4 regions of the Pseudoalteromonas obscura genome follow, and region 1 is predicted to be linked to each of the others. Evidence: predicted binding sites of a transcription regulator. Region 1 holds the regulator's gene; each other region holds the start of a gene.

Evidence for each region. Region 1 encodes sigma-54, which starts transcription at its own class of promoters, with help from an activator protein. Its sites were predicted from a motif close to GTTGGCACGNNNNTNGNNT; they were not measured.
Region 2: the regulator sigma-54 is predicted to act here: its motif matches at 1,846-1,864, upstream of QNM18_RS15830 (P-II family nitrogen regulator).
Region 3: the regulator sigma-54 is predicted to act here: its motif matches at 2,030-2,048, upstream of QNM18_RS12450 (DUF2726 domain-containing protein).
Region 4: the regulator sigma-54 is predicted to act here: its motif matches at 1,742-1,760, upstream of QNM18_RS06680 (LruC domain-containing protein).

Annotation. Positions count from the first base shown of each region.
Region 1 covers NZ_JASJUT010000011.1:95,310-99,037, forward strand. Annotated here, with positions in the region: gene ptsN (PTS IIA-like nitrogen regulatory protein PtsN) at 1-258, opposite strand, end outside; gene hpf (ribosome hibernation promoting factor) at 262-549, opposite strand; gene QNM18_RS20950 (RNA polymerase factor sigma-54) at 576-2,087, opposite strand; gene lptB (LPS export ABC transporter ATP-binding protein) at 2,129-2,854, opposite strand; gene lptA (lipopolysaccharide transport periplasmic protein LptA) at 2,851-3,381, opposite strand; gene lptC (LPS export ABC transporter periplasmic protein LptC) at 3,371-3,728, opposite strand, start outside.
Region 2 covers NZ_JASJUT010000006.1:265,760-269,487, forward strand. Annotated here, with positions in the region: gene mrcB (penicillin-binding protein 1B) at 1-32, opposite strand, end outside; gene QNM18_RS15825 (ammonium transporter) at 220-1,449, opposite strand; gene QNM18_RS15830 (P-II family nitrogen regulator) at 1,460-1,798, opposite strand; gene QNM18_RS15835 (response regulator) at 1,931-3,199, opposite strand; gene QNM18_RS15840 (S10 family peptidase) at 3,447-3,728, shown strand, end outside.
Region 3 covers NZ_JASJUT010000004.1:244,142-247,869, forward strand. Annotated here, with positions in the region: gene QNM18_RS12440 (cobalamin biosynthesis protein CobD/CbiB) at 1-572, opposite strand, end outside; gene mtnN (5'-methylthioadenosine/S-adenosylhomocysteine nucleosidase) at 573-1,280, opposite strand; gene QNM18_RS12450 (DUF2726 domain-containing protein) at 1,400-1,990, opposite strand; gene folE2 (GTP cyclohydrolase FolE2) at 2,101-3,021, opposite strand; gene arcB (aerobic respiration two-component sensor histidine kinase ArcB) at 3,283-3,728, shown strand, end outside.
Region 4 covers NZ_JASJUT010000002.1:554,853-558,580, forward strand. Annotated here, with positions in the region: gene QNM18_RS06670 (WecB/TagA/CpsF family glycosyltransferase) at 1-616, opposite strand, end outside; gene QNM18_RS06675 (putative nucleotide-diphospho-sugar transferase) at 818-1,561, opposite strand; gene QNM18_RS06680 (LruC domain-containing protein) at 1,800-3,428, shown strand; gene QNM18_RS06685 (hypothetical protein) at 3,442-3,728, shown strand, end outside.

The sequences.
Region 1 (3,728 bases):
GGCTTGTTGATTTACAAGTATGATGGCAACAATATTATTTAAACCTGGCAATCTACCATGTGGGATCGCTATCCCTTTACCTATCCCTGTACTGCCAAGCTTTTCGCGGCATAAAAGTGCCTCAAGAATCTCATGTTGATTGGCACTTGGAATTTTTTGCTGCGCCAACTCACTAATATATTGAAGTATTCTTTTCTTACTATTAAAAAGGACCGCAGCTTTGCTACAGTCCTCGGAAATGAGTGTGCTAAGTTTCATGATTTAGTGTCGAGTTAGCTTCTCTTTATGTTTAATCACTTGTCGGTCTAGCTTATCAATCAAACCATCAATTGCTGCATACATATCTTTATGTTCTGTAGAAGCGAACAATTCACCTCCGTTGACATGCAATGTGGCTTCTGCTTTTTGTATGAGTTTTTCGACATCTAAGATTACATGTACGTTGTTGATGTGATCAAAATGCCTTTCTAGCTTCGCAAACTTACTCGTTACGTAGTCTCTTAATGAATCGGTAATTTCTACATGGCGACCAGTTAAATTTAGTTGCATAAGCATTTTTCCTTCTTTTGTTACGCCTAAATCAAGCTCTTACGTTGATTAGACGGTGGAATAGCCAAAGACTCTCGGTATTTGGCAATAGTACGTCTTGCCACCTTAATACCTTGATCAGCTAATACATCTGCAATTTTGCTATCACTCAAAGGTTTAGCTGAGTTTTCAGCTGCAATTAGCTTTTTGATGAGTGCTCGGATTGCTGTGGAAGAGCATTCACCACCATTCTCGGTACTAACGTGGCTCGAGAAGAAGTATTTCAATTCGTAAATGCCACGAGGCGTGTGCATGTATTTTTGCGTTGTTACTCGAGATATTGTCGACTCGTGCATGTCAACCATTTCAGCAACATCATTGAGTACCATAGGTCTCATTGCCTCAGGGCCATGTTCAAAGAATGCCTGTTGTTGCTGCACAATGCAATTAGTAACTTTCAATAAAGTTTCATTTCTGCTTTCAAGGCTTTTAATAAACCACTTTGCTTCTTGTAAATGAGAGCGAATAAATTGACTGTCACTGCTTGATTTTACAGAGCGAGACATTGCAGCGTAATGATCGTTAACTCTTATTTTAGGCATAGAGTCAGGGTTTAGCTCTACAACCCAACGCCCCTTGACCTTTTTCACTGAGACATCAGGGATCACGTAATCGGCTTCTTCTTGCACTATACTTGCCGCGGGCTTAGGGTTTAAGCTGTGGATCAACGTCATCACTTCTTTTAGCTCACCTTCTTTGAGCTTTGTTTTCTTCATGATAGTACGATAATCACGATTCGCTAATAGATCGATATGTTCATCGATAACTAACTTGGTTTGTTCAAGCCAAGGGGTGTCTGCTGCAAATTGATTGAGTTGTACGATTAAGCATTCCTGAAGGCTTCGAGCGGCGATGCCTACTGGATCAAAGAGTTGGATGCGTTTTAATACAGCTTCAACTTCATCGAGTTCGACGGGATCTTGATCATTGTCTAGATTCAAGCTTTCTAAAATGTCTTCACACGATACGGTTAAAATGCCAGAATCATCGACCCCCTCTACAATTGACAGTGCGATCAGTCTATCCGTCGCGCTAAATGGCGTGAGCTCAAGCTGCCACATCAAATATTCTTGCAAGCTTTCTGTTGTTTGCCCTTGGTAAACACTTTCATCCTCAGGCATAGGTCCTGATGAACTAACCGGTGCCGCACTGATGTATTCATCCCAAGTAACATCCATCGCCATCTCATCGCTGAGTGTCTCTTTATTTAGAGCTGTGTCAGTGTCTTGCTCATAATCACTGAGCTGCGGCTCAGGGATCTCCTCAGAACTGGACTCCGCTTTTTCGCTTGTCTGTGATTGCTCTTGCGTTTTATCTAGACCGTTGTCAAAAGACTCTTGTTCGTTTTCTTCTACTTCCAATAAAGGATTGCTGTCCAGCGCTTCTTGAATTTCTTGCTGGAGGTCTAATGTGCTCAACTGCAGCAGGCGAATCGCCTGCTGCAGTTGTGGTGTCATTGTTAATTGCTGCCCCATGCGCAGCTGTAGCGATTGCCTCATGTATCTCTAACAATCCTTTCTGTTGTTACGCTTATTCTTAACTATAGCCTGAATTGTTCGCCTAAGTAGACATCTCGGACTGTTTGATCCGCTAAAACATGTTCAGGACTACCTGAAGCAATTAATTCACCATGGGAAACAATATAGGCTTTTTCACATACATCCAATGTTTCACGCACATTGTGATCTGTGATCAACACACCGATTCCACGGTTTTTTAAATGCTCAATAATTTTCTTTATATCTAACACTGAAATGGGATCAACGCCAGCAAAAGGCTCATCTAATAGAATAAATTTTGGATCTGCGGCTAAAGCGCGAGCAATTTCGACTCGACGACGCTCTCCACCGGAAAGCGCCATTCCTAAACTAGAGCGAATATGTTGAATATTAAATTCGTCCAATAATTCGTTTAATATCGTTTCACGCTGAGCTTTATTTAGGTCTTTACGAGTTTCCAAAATAGCCATTAAATTTTGATAAACCGTCAACTTTCTGAATATCGATGACTCTTGTGGTAAATAGCCTATCCCCATACGTGCACGGCTGTGCATTGGCAGTAGGGTGATGTCTTGCTGATCAATGTGAATGCTGCCTTTGTCACTTGGCACTAAACCGACAATCATATAAAAAGTGGTGGTTTTACCTGCGCCATTAGGCCCTAGCAAACCCACAATGCTCCCAGCTTCAACACTTAGTTCGACATTTTTAACAACTTGTCTGCCTTTGTAGCTTTTGGCGAGTGCTGTGGCTTTTAGTGTGCTCACTGTTGCTCCTTGTTACCATCTTGTTTTTTGTCAACAGGGAGTAAGACTGTTCTTACGCGCTTACCTTCGTCATTGGCTTTTTGTGCGCTGATCAGCTGTTTTTCCATATCATAGAGTATTTCTTGAGCGGAAATCTTTTGGCCTGCTTGGCTGATCTCTGCGTTACCCTTGATTGTCAGCAGGCGATTTGCGACATCATAGCGCACTTCATTGGCGCTGGCTTTTAAGAGTGAGCCATCAGTTTGTCGTTCCTGAAAGATTGCGGGAGAGCCAGTCGCAACTAACAATTGTTTATTCTCGCCTAGCTCTTCTCGCCGATGTACTTCAAGGCGATCTGCAAAGATCTTTCTCTGGCCATGAATAATTTCGACATTTTCTTCAAATACGCCGATGTTAGTCTGTAATTGTGCTTGCTGCTTGCCTGAACTGATAATGACTTGCTCTTGGTTACTATTAGCGAATACGCTATGTGGCAGTAGTCCAATAGCACAAGTAAATAGTAGGGTTGCACTTAGTTTATTGCTTATCATAAATCGTTTCGGTGTGGTTGATGAGTTCAATGACCTCAATATTGAGATCGGCGATAAGGCCTTTTCCAGTAATTGTTACACTTGGGCCTGTAATGACCACTGGCTGCTCTGAGCGCATCATCCGGTTGGTTATTTCGAGCCGGAGGTTGTCTGCGTCAATGTGCGTGATCATTGCTGTTTCATTCAAGTTGGTTGCTTTAACGTTACCTTCTAAAATTAAGGTATCGTTTTCGTATAAAGTGGCTTCGTTCGCTGCGAGTTGCCAGTTGTGCTGCCCATTATGTAAGACAAAAATAGGGGCCTCAAAATGACTAAACCCCAGCTCCTGATAGAGCTCCATTCTT
Region 2 (3,728 bases), on a different contig from region 1:
TTAAATACCCCTAAACGCTCCTTAATAGGCATTTTTTTAGAATTCGATGACTTCTTAGTTGCGCGCTTCGGCTTTGATTTACTTGCAGGGGTACGTTTTTTCTCTGACATTTACCGGAGTAATTTTTACGATATCTAGAATGATGCTAGAGTAACTTAGATTAACGGTCACTGAAACCAAAAAAGCAGGCTAAAGCCTGCTTTTTTAATCTTTTAACTGTTAGTGGTTACGTATCGTGACAAACTCTGGATACGCGTCAACCCCACAGTCATGTTGGTCCATACCACTGAGTTCTTCCTCTTCGCTTACTCGGATCCCCATGGTCTTTTTCAAAAGAGCCCAGACCAAATAAGAGGTAACAAACACAAAACCGAGAATGGATATAAGCCCAATTAACTGAGATACAAAATTAGCTTCGCTATTTGAAAATGGCACCATCATTATCCCTAAGCAACCACATACACCATGAACAGAAATAGCACCGACCGGATCATCAATTTTGAATTTATCCAATGTAACGATACTGAACACCACCAAACTGCCACCTAATGCACCTATGATACAGGCTAAAAGCGGTGTTGGAGAGGCGGGTTCCGCTGTAATGCTCACTAATCCAGCCAGCGCCCCATTTAAGATCATCGTTAAATCCGCTTTTTTCCACATGACTTTACAGACCAACAGTGCAGATATCGCACCAGCGGCTGCGGCAGCATTGGTATTAAGCATAATTTGACTCACTGCAATGGCATTTTCTTTGTCGGCTAAAAACAATTGAGATCCCCCATTAAAGCCAAACCATCCCATCCACAAAATAAAGGTGCCGAGTGTTGCTAGTGGCAAATTAGAACCCGGGATTGGGTATATTTCGCCGTGCTTACCATACTTTCCTTTTCTCGCCCCTAACAGCAATACTCCCGCAAGTGCAGCCGCAGCCCCCGCGCCATGAACAATTGCGGAGCCAGCAAAGTCAACAAAACCCAGTTCAGATAAAAATCCAGCCCCCCAGCTCCAATACCCTTGAATTGGATAAATAACGCCGGTCAATACCACGGTGAACAATAAAAACGCCCACAACTTCATGCGCTCGGCGACCGCTCCTGAGACAATAGACATAGCCGTGGCTACGAAAACTACTTGGAAGAAAAAATCAGACTCTAGTGCATGATCCGCATCCGCTGAGGCTTCTCCAATCAGTGCGCCAAAGCTTGGTACAAATCCACCTTCTGAATTTCCTACATACATGATGTTGTAACCAATCAACAAGTACATAGTGCATGCGATTGCATACAACGCGATATTCTTGGTTAAAATTTCGGTGGTGTTTTTTGATCTGACCAATCCCGCCTCTAACATGGCAAACCCCGCAGCCATCCACATCACTAAAACGCCCGATATCAAGAAGTAAAACGTGTTGAGCGAGAATTGTAATTCTATAATTGTGTTGTCCATCAGTTGCCTCTCAAATTGCTTCTTCGTCTAATTCACCAGTGCGGATCCGCACTATTTGCTCTAGGTCATACACAAAAATTTTTCCATCACCGATTTTTCCAGTATTGGCTGCTTGTGTTAGTGTATCTACGACCCGCTGACAATTTTCACTGTGTGTTGCAATTTCGAGTTTTATTTTGGGAATAAAGTCGACTTGATACTCAGCACCTCGATATAGCTCAGTGTGACCTCGCTGTCTGCCAAACCCTTTGACATCGACAACCGTCATACCTTCAATGCCTAATTCGGCGAGCGCCTCGCGAACTTCATCCAATTTAAATGGCTTAATAATCGCACTTATCATTTTCATCGTTGACCTCCGGAGGAGTGTGATTCCTATTGTTGATGGAATACACAATCCAACCTTTATGCCAACAAAATTAGATGTTACTAATCAATAAGATAAGATATTTTTTGAGATGGGAAATTGCAAAAAGTGCACTTAGGTGGTGCACTCTTCCAATATTTGATTTGATTTGGTGCAGGCACCAACTGCACTATTACGGCCTTGTGCTTTTGCTTGATACAAAGCTTTATCTGCGTGACGCATTACCTCACTCAATGTGGGAAATTCACATCGTGCGATACCTATACTTACAGTGCAATGTAACTTGTGCTCATCTATGGAGAACATGTTCTCGGCAAACTTTCTTCGGAAATCATCAAACGTAGCTTTTGCTTTCTTTATATCTTGCTCCGCTAACAAAACAGCAAATTCCTCTCCACCGACGCGAGAAACGAGGCTATCTGAGAATGAATCTGTCAGCAGCTGGGCAACTTGGGTAAGGATACTATCCCCACCTAAATGACCATATTTATCGTTAATCTCTTTAAATAGGTCCAAGTCCAGCAGAGCCAAGCAGCTATGTTGTATGCCTGTTTTAAGTAACTTGTCCATTTGCTGGCAGAAATAACGGCGGTTATACAAACCAGTTAGATAATCACGATGAGCATAATCTTTAATATCAGCAATTAAATTTAGCTGCTCCATCGTTTGCATTACTCGACAATGAAACTCTTCGTTCATAAAAGGTTTCATTAAAAAATCATTGGCACCATATTTAATAAACTTGGCAGAAAGACCGTGTGTTCCAGCACCGGACAAGCCAACAATAGCAAGGTCATCACGCCCTCGGAAGTTACGCACAGCTTTAACCAACTCAAAACCATCCATCGTTGGCATAGCATAATCGGTAAGCAGTAGTTTAATCTCTTGCTCAGCCTTCAACATAGTAAGCGCTTGCTCACCATCTTGAGCTTCAAAAACAGTAAACAGCTGCTTTTCTAACATTTGTCTCATTACCGCTCGACTGATCATGGAATCATCGGCAATGAGTGCTTTGCAGCCCTGGTTTCTTAACAATCGACTGACGAGTTTAATCGCATACAAGTAGGAATCACGATTATCCTTAATCACATAATCAACCACACCCATTTCGAGCATTTGTTGGCGACTATATTCATCAATTTTAGAGGTCAGTACGACTGTGGGGACATTCTGGCTCAAAGTTAACTGCACCACCTCTGCGTCCATCGCATCAGGTAAAGTTAAATCGACCAAGGCCAAGGTGTAGCGGTTGCTTTTTAGTAATGCTTTACTTTCCTTGAGTGACCAAGCAAAGTCTATATCGACATTTAAATGTTGTGATGCCAAATGGCGTAAGATTTGTTGAACAACCTTACTATCTTCAACAATTAATACTTTTTGCATGGAAGCTTTCTCTAGTGACTGCAATGAGAGATGTAGTTAAACAAGAATTTAACAGGGCTAAATACTTTAATACTACAGACATAAGGGTGAAATATACGCGATTTTTGTGACAAAAAAAACCTACATCACCCCTAATTGGTAAACAAATTGTAATAGGCTGCGAATATTGCTATTTAGTCTCATTCACTTTGAATTCAGCGCAAAAAAAGCATTAAATGGACACTATTAGTGAATTCTGAGGATTACCATGACCGCTGTACCTAAAATAATATCAGGTCTATTGTTGCTTTGCATTAGCGCCATCAGTGCCGCCAATGTTAAACAAACTGAAAAACTAAGTTTTGATATCGATCATCAAATCACAACAAAACATAAAGCAACAATAAATGGCACTCGCCTAAATTATACGGTCTCCACTGGTACGCAACCACTGTGGGACAATGAAGGCAACCCCATTGCATCACTACACTATACCTATTACACAAAAGATAAGGTTAAAGATCTGTCGAAACGCCCGCTCCTTATCTCC
Region 3 (3,728 bases), on a different contig from region 1:
CAAAGCTGTTTTCGCCAACTTTGGTCGCATAATAGTAATAATTTATACGTCAGCGCTAAATAGGGACCCGCAATCAGATAAAAAATAATAATTAGATAAAAATGACGGATTGTATTAAGTGCCAGAGAATCTAGCGAAGCTTTTATGATGCCCACTTCTGATAACTTTGTAGTGTCTCGGTTTACAATGCTGGCCAGCAGCTGTTTAGCTGAACCTTTTTGACCTTGAGATAACAGCCTCGCAATGCGTTTGGCCCGTCCTTCAAAGTGGGTATCCAAACATAAAAATAAAATTAACCCGCCAAACCACTGAGGATAAAAAGAGATGTAAGACAGTGTGTATAGCAACATGATAATCGTGAGTGTAGGTAATATACAGGCGAGCGCGCCTGAGAGCTTATGCTGAGTTACTTTATTACCTTTACGAACTACACGCTTGGCCAAATTGCTGGTTATAAGTGTAAAAATGGTATTGGGGTGGTAGAGCTTAGATAGATTCAAGCTAAAAGCACAAATTACTGCTAAGCAAAAGATGAGCAAGCCCTCTTGGGCTTGCAATAAAGTGATAAACACTTACAGGGTTACCTGTGTTAACTCTTCAAGCAATGCCATAACTAGCTTAGACGAATTAACCGATGCTACTTCTAGGTACTCTTCAAATGACTGAGGAGATTCCTTACCTGCAATATCAGATAGAGAGCGGATCACAACGAACGGAGTATTTAACACATGACAAGCTTGTGCAATGGCTGCTCCTTCCATTTCCACAGCTAGCATATTTGGAAAATCTTGACGTGTTTTCTCAATACGTACTGGATCACACATAAATGAATCGCCAGTACAGATTTGACCTACCATTGTCTGGATATCTTTTACAGCATGAATGCTCGCTTCCGACGCTTTAATTAAAGCCGGATGAGCTGCGAAACCTGCTGGCATTTGAGGTACTTGCCCTAATTCATAGCCAAAAGCTGTGACATCAACATCATGGTGACGTACTTCACTTGAGATAACAACATCACCAACATTTAGTGAAGGTTCAAATCCACCAGCAGAACCTGTGTTGATCACGCAATCAGGTGAAAAATTATCGATAAGTAGGGTTGTTGCAACGGTTGCGGCAACTTTACCGATACCAGACTGCACCAATGTTACTTCATGGCCGCCTAGTTCACCTGTGTAAAATGTAAATCCGCCTTTTGTAAGTGTTTTTGGAGACTGCATGGTGTCACGTAAAATCGTAACTTCTTGCTCCATCGCACCAATAATGCCAATTTTCATAATTATTCTCTTTGTATTTTAGTTACTGCTCATTATATACATTCTTCTTTTGAAAGCATTCTTTTGGCGGCAAAACAATGAAGCAAGCTGCTTGAATAGCTCAAGCAGCCAAATGGAATCTAAATTTCTGCCAGTTGTGTACTTGCGGCTTTGGCCTGAGATGGGGAGAGAACAGCCGGCTTGTAACTGCGGTTACGTACTGGTTTGGTTTGCTCAGGTTTCTGGCCAAGCTTGAATAGGATAGCTGCTCGCACCTCTGGGCTTTTATAACCTGATTTGATTTTCATGCGTATATGAGGGATCCCTGCGGACTCTAACGCACCACTTACAAACCAATCTTTTTGTGCTTTGTGGCCATTCTTATTTGAGTTATTGACTAAATCTACAGCCGCTACAATATTGAGCGTGCTTTTATCTACTAACACATAATCAAGCTGTTTGTTTTGTGCTTTGGTAATAGCAGAACGGCGCGCTTTTTTAGATAGGCCAGGTTTGCATTCTATGACATCGACAAGTTTAACACGGCTGACTATCTTAAACTTATCGCCAACGGCACGTTCTAGTAACTGTAAAAATGATGCTTCTACGGTTGTAAAAACCGAATCTTTACGATTAAACGGATATGGATTGCCGCCCACATCGGTATATTTTGAAATTACGATAGAGGCAATGACTACAAGCGCTAAAATAGCTAAAAGTGTTAATTCCATAAATCACTCCACGACAACAAATTGACTTTGGTATTTATTAAGCAAGGAGTGTGCCGGAAGTGGTTTTTAATCGGCGTTAAGGTAAGGATACTTAACGCCGATGTGGCAGGTTAAACTTGGTAACCGCCCTCTACGCCTTTAACTGCATATGCTACTGCGTCGTGTGCATGCAGTGACTCATAGTGATTAATTTTAACGTAAAAGTCGTCAAAGTTATTTTGGTTCAGCAGTGCTTTTAGCTTTCTTGCCGCATCTTCACAAAACATCAAGTTTTGGCCATTTAATCTGGCAAACTCTTGCTCGTCTTCGCGTTTAACCGCGGCTTGTACAGGTGTTTTTAATTCTTGCTCTGCGATATCTATTAAACCTTTAATATCAAACTCTTTGGCACCTTGCGGTAACTTTACTTTAATATTGGCGATAGAGCGCTGTGAGTGAGGGGTGGCTACGATCCCTTCCGTTGTGCCTAGCCAAGCATGAACACTGTCATGGTCCAAGGTTTTACCTGAAAAGTTTTCTTCAAATGCATTTTGAATAAGCTGTCTGGCAAGCGCAGCAGAACATGGGCAAGTTGACGAATAAGTTACATCAACTGCAAGCTCAATACTTAATGCTTGATCTTTTATTGTTGCCGTGATGGTTACAGGGTAGCTCTTCCAGCCTTGTTTCCCACTTAATAACGAAGCGCGGCGCAAAGGTAATTCAAAATTGAGAACAACTTTTGCCGCATTGCTTAGATCTTTATGTGTTGTCACAAATTGATCAAGTAATGATGCTAGCGTGGCAGGTGTCAGAGTTTGTTCGCAAGATAGTGTATCTAACGCCAAAAACAGCCTCGACATGTGAATGCCTTTTGCTTCGGGCTTATTTAAACTGACGAAAGCGTCAGCCTTGGCATTAACAGGAAGTTCTTGAAGGCCCTTACTTGCTAATTGTAGAGGCAGCTCAATGTCCCCCATTCCTACCCAGTCTAAGGTTCCGGTTTGAAGCGCATCTGCATTGTGTGCAATGTCTGGCATTGAAGTTGGCATTTAAACTCTCTTTAATCACGACATCAAAAATGCTCTCATATTACACTAAAATGAGTTTTTTTTCTGTGGATATTCTTAATTAGAATAAACAAAAACAGATTGAGTGTGCATTATTTGATACGTTATCACACTATTTGTGTGGTTACTCAGTGCTGCCTTATTTCAAAAGTTTGAGTTTTTTCAACAAAGTTACACTATTTGGTCGCTCGCATATGTGCTCAGCTGAGGTATAATGGCCTGGTTAACAAGGTGACTATTATTATGCTTGATTCTTCGTTTGGGTCTTGGGCTCGAATTCTCTCTAATTTGGTTCGAAAATACGGTGAACGCAAAGCTGGCGCAATCGCTTATGTTCTGGTGCTCGTGGCGTCATTGGTTTTATCCTGTATGTTCTATTATGTGGCATTAGGATCAGTCACTTTGGTAAATGTATTGTCTGTTGTTGTATTTGCAGCACTGACTTCGCCTTTACTTATCTCAGTTGCTGTTTTTGCTATTCGCCAATTGGAGAGCTCGAAAGAGTATTTAGAGTCAGCCACTCAACAAGAAAAATTGTTGAACCAAACACTAAAAGACAATATCAATCGGCTTAATAATGAAATAGATGAACGAAAAATGGCATTGCATGCAAAACACCGTGCCATTGCAGAGCTGCGAAATGAAATAACTGAACGTCGTAAAGCTGAGCAAGAGCTTGCACAGCAAAG
Region 4 (3,728 bases), on a different contig from region 1:
GACATTTTGTCTGTGACTGTTCATTTTGACATACCCAATCAATTGCATCGTGCATCTTGGTGTTGGCGAACGGTATACCAAACATGTGGCTTTCCGCCTGTTTGCTACCGCCTTTTTTGTAGAGCGTTTTGCACATAACTAGCTTCATAACCATCAATGCATCTTGAATACAATTTTGCTGCGTTTGGGCCTCAAGCAGCGTTAGCTCATCACTCACAACTAGACCTGTGGCATTATGTAGCTGCAAACAATCATATAACCCGGCTTTCTCGCACGGCGATTTAAACCGTTTCACGTTTGGAATTGATGTTGTGCCGCGAATAATGGGCGTGCCCACAAAATGAACTTGGCCCAACGCAACATTAATTAAATTAGCGCTTGATTTGAAAAGGCCAACTTGCCAGCGATAAAGCGCTACTACATCTCCGCCGACATCTATCCAGTTTTCACTTTTGAGTGGTGCTTTAAAAAAAAGCACTGCAAGTAGTGTGTTCAGTAAATACAGTGGTAATAAAGCGACCATCAAAACCAATGCAAACGTAGATCTAATTGCAGTACGTGTTGCACTTGTTTTGCCTGTCGATGCAGTTGTATATTTTTTGGTCTGAGCAGCCATGTTACTACCTCCATAATCTTTGATGTAGAGGTAATTGCGAGGACTGTGCCAAATGAAATGAAAAATTTAAAGTGTTGAATTAAATAAATTTAATCTCATTTTACAATTTTCTATTGAATAGAGTTTTTTAATTTGCAAAGCACAACGAGAAGTCATTTTTAATATAAAAAACACGAACCGGCTTACAGCTACACTTCTTAGTTACTTACTAAATTGCGGATAAATACGACGTACTCTGTTAAATAGCGCCGGCAATTTACGATTAACGACTGAGAGTTTTTTGCCTTGTTGCAGGGTATCATTGAGATCGCACTTAAGAAGCATCTTACTCACTTTAAAAATGATTTTATGGACCATTTTATCAAAAAAGCTATTTTTCAAAGGGCCATAATTAAAGTGACGGATATAATCCTTCATGTCTTTCGAGTGCGTATTATTCCATTTATCAGAAATCAACTGAAACCCAGAGGAGCTTTTCGCAAAGTGCGCCACATGGCCATTTTCTCCCCAGCCAATCCCTTGCGACTCTGCTACTGGGGTTTCAATCGCACCAAGTACTTGTTCAAACCATTTTATCGCTGCCGGTGTATTACGTACTAACATCACACCGGAATTAATTTCTCCACTAAAACCATGAGCCATATAAATGAACTTACCTGCCACGAAAAGCGATCCTAATTGTGGGCAATCGTCTTGTATGAATGCATCAGCATCAACAAACAGCACATTATTATAACCAGCTTGCAACGCTGCTTTTAATAGTAAAAGCTTAAGCCAGCAGCACTCTACCCCTAACGAGGTAAATAGTGGGCGAGTGATGACCACATAGTCATAGCCCATTTTTTTTGCGTATTGCTTTTGGCTTTTTATACAGTGGCTATAACGCCATTGGTAGCCATTTAATGCAACGCTAAATACCAGAGTCTCACTTTTATTCTTTATCACTTACTACTCCTTAATATGATTTCGCGCTTTTTTAAAATAAAGCAAACTCAGCCTTAGTTTGCATAAAAAATATTTTTTTCATTTTAAAAAATCTAAAAAATATGCATATGAATTTGCAAAAAACAGGCTCTAAAACGCACACTAAAAACCATATGTCATTGTAATATAATGAATTAATATTTTGGCATGGTTGCTGCTCACGTGTAATTAACTTATTCGAAAACAAGGTCTACACGTTATGAGCTATTTAACAAAGATGTGCTTTTCTGCTGCACTGTGCACTTTGGCATCCAACGCGGTCGCTGTGCAACAAGTCGATGGCAACTACGTATGGCAGTTTCAGTCAGGTCAGGTGTGGCCTGGTGGCTATAATCAAAATACAGGTAAACCCAGTGATCTCATCTATGCACGAGATCAGTATGGAAGCGACTTCTTTCAGAGAATTAGCAACGCACTACCTGAAGCGAAAGTAAACGAAGCGTTCATTACTGGTGATAGTGGGTCTACAATTCATTTGACCGAGGAAGCAGAAGTATTTATCACTTTTATTCACGAAGGTGCTGGTTACAAAAACTCTTTTGGCTACTTTACATTTGATCCAGAAAATCCCCCCACATCCGCGGATCAAATCCAAGAAACCATTGTGTTTCCAAACTTAAGTTATCCGCACTTAACCAATGGTCACAGAGTCAGTATTGGTACACACCCAGCAGGCACCAGTATTGGCTTTTTTGTAGCTGCAAATGGCTTTTGGTATTATACCGGCGTAAAACCTTGGCAGATCCCATACTATTATTCTCTTTCATCCCTCAACCCAGAACCAACTGAAGATTTAAGACAGCACTGCGTGTTGCTATATGATGAGCAAGAGCAAGAAGTGGTCATTGGTTTCGAGGACTTACCACGTACTTGGGGTGATAACGACTTTAACGATGCTGTTTTCAGTGTTCAAAGTAGTCCAGGCACTGCTATCCAATCGAGCAACCTCGTTGTTATGCCTGAGGCCAATGATAGCGATGCTGACGGAATTCCAGACGACCAAGATGAATTCCCGAACAACTTTAGACGTTCACACAGCCAATACTTCCCTTCGCAGACAGGTGTCTCAACACTTGCTTATGAAGATAATTGGCCACAGCGTGGTGACTACGACTTAAACGACTTAGTTGTTAAGCAGCGCATTCAAACAACCTTTGATGCTAACAACGAAGTCAGTGGGTTTATTTTGCACGGTTGGATAACGGCACGCGGCGCAGCATATGAAAACGGGTATGCGCTAAGATTAATGAACACAGTACCGAGCTTAATCGAAAGTGCAACCATCACCATAGATGGTCAAGCTTTTGAAAAGTCGGTAGAAGAGTACCAAAGTAATGCTGTTTTACAACTTTGGAGTAATACACAATTATTTACCCAAACTGGTGAGTCAGGCAAATGCACGCATTTCAATACAGTGAAAGAGTGTAGTTACTTTGAACCGATACCGTTTACATTAGATGTGACCTTTGAAGCATCACAACCAAGCTTGAGTATCGCCGATTTAGATTTCTTTATCTTTAGAACAGCAGATCGCACAATCGAAGTCCACATGGCTGATTATCCGCCGACAGATTTATTTGACCAGACCCGCTTTGGTAAGGTTGATGACTCATCAGATCCAAGCCTAAACCGCTACTTCAGAACCGCAGATAACCTGCCTTGGGCGTTGACAGTGAGTGAAGAATTCAACTACCCGCGTGAATATATTGATGTGCTATGGGCATACCCTAATTATGAAACCTGGGTTGAGTCAAGCGGTACACAGGCACAGGACTGGTATAAAACCAGTGACAGAGACACCCACTACTACATGCCAGAATCAGAGTAATTAGGAGCGTACCATGAAAACATTAACTAATTTAACTGCGATGTTCAGTATCACCCTACTTGCAACTCTGATGACTGGATGTGGTGGCGGAGGTGGCGGCTCAGAATCAAGCTCGCCAGCACCTGCGGCAACACAAACAAATACGCAACCAGCTGTATCGACAAATACCAATGCAGCGGCCAGTGAACCGCAGCAAACCGAACCAACACAAACACCAGCTCAAGAGACAGCTGCTTCTATGGAGGATTTTATGCCACAAGCAGAGCTTAAAGAATCCGCTGCCACTGACTCGACTGATCT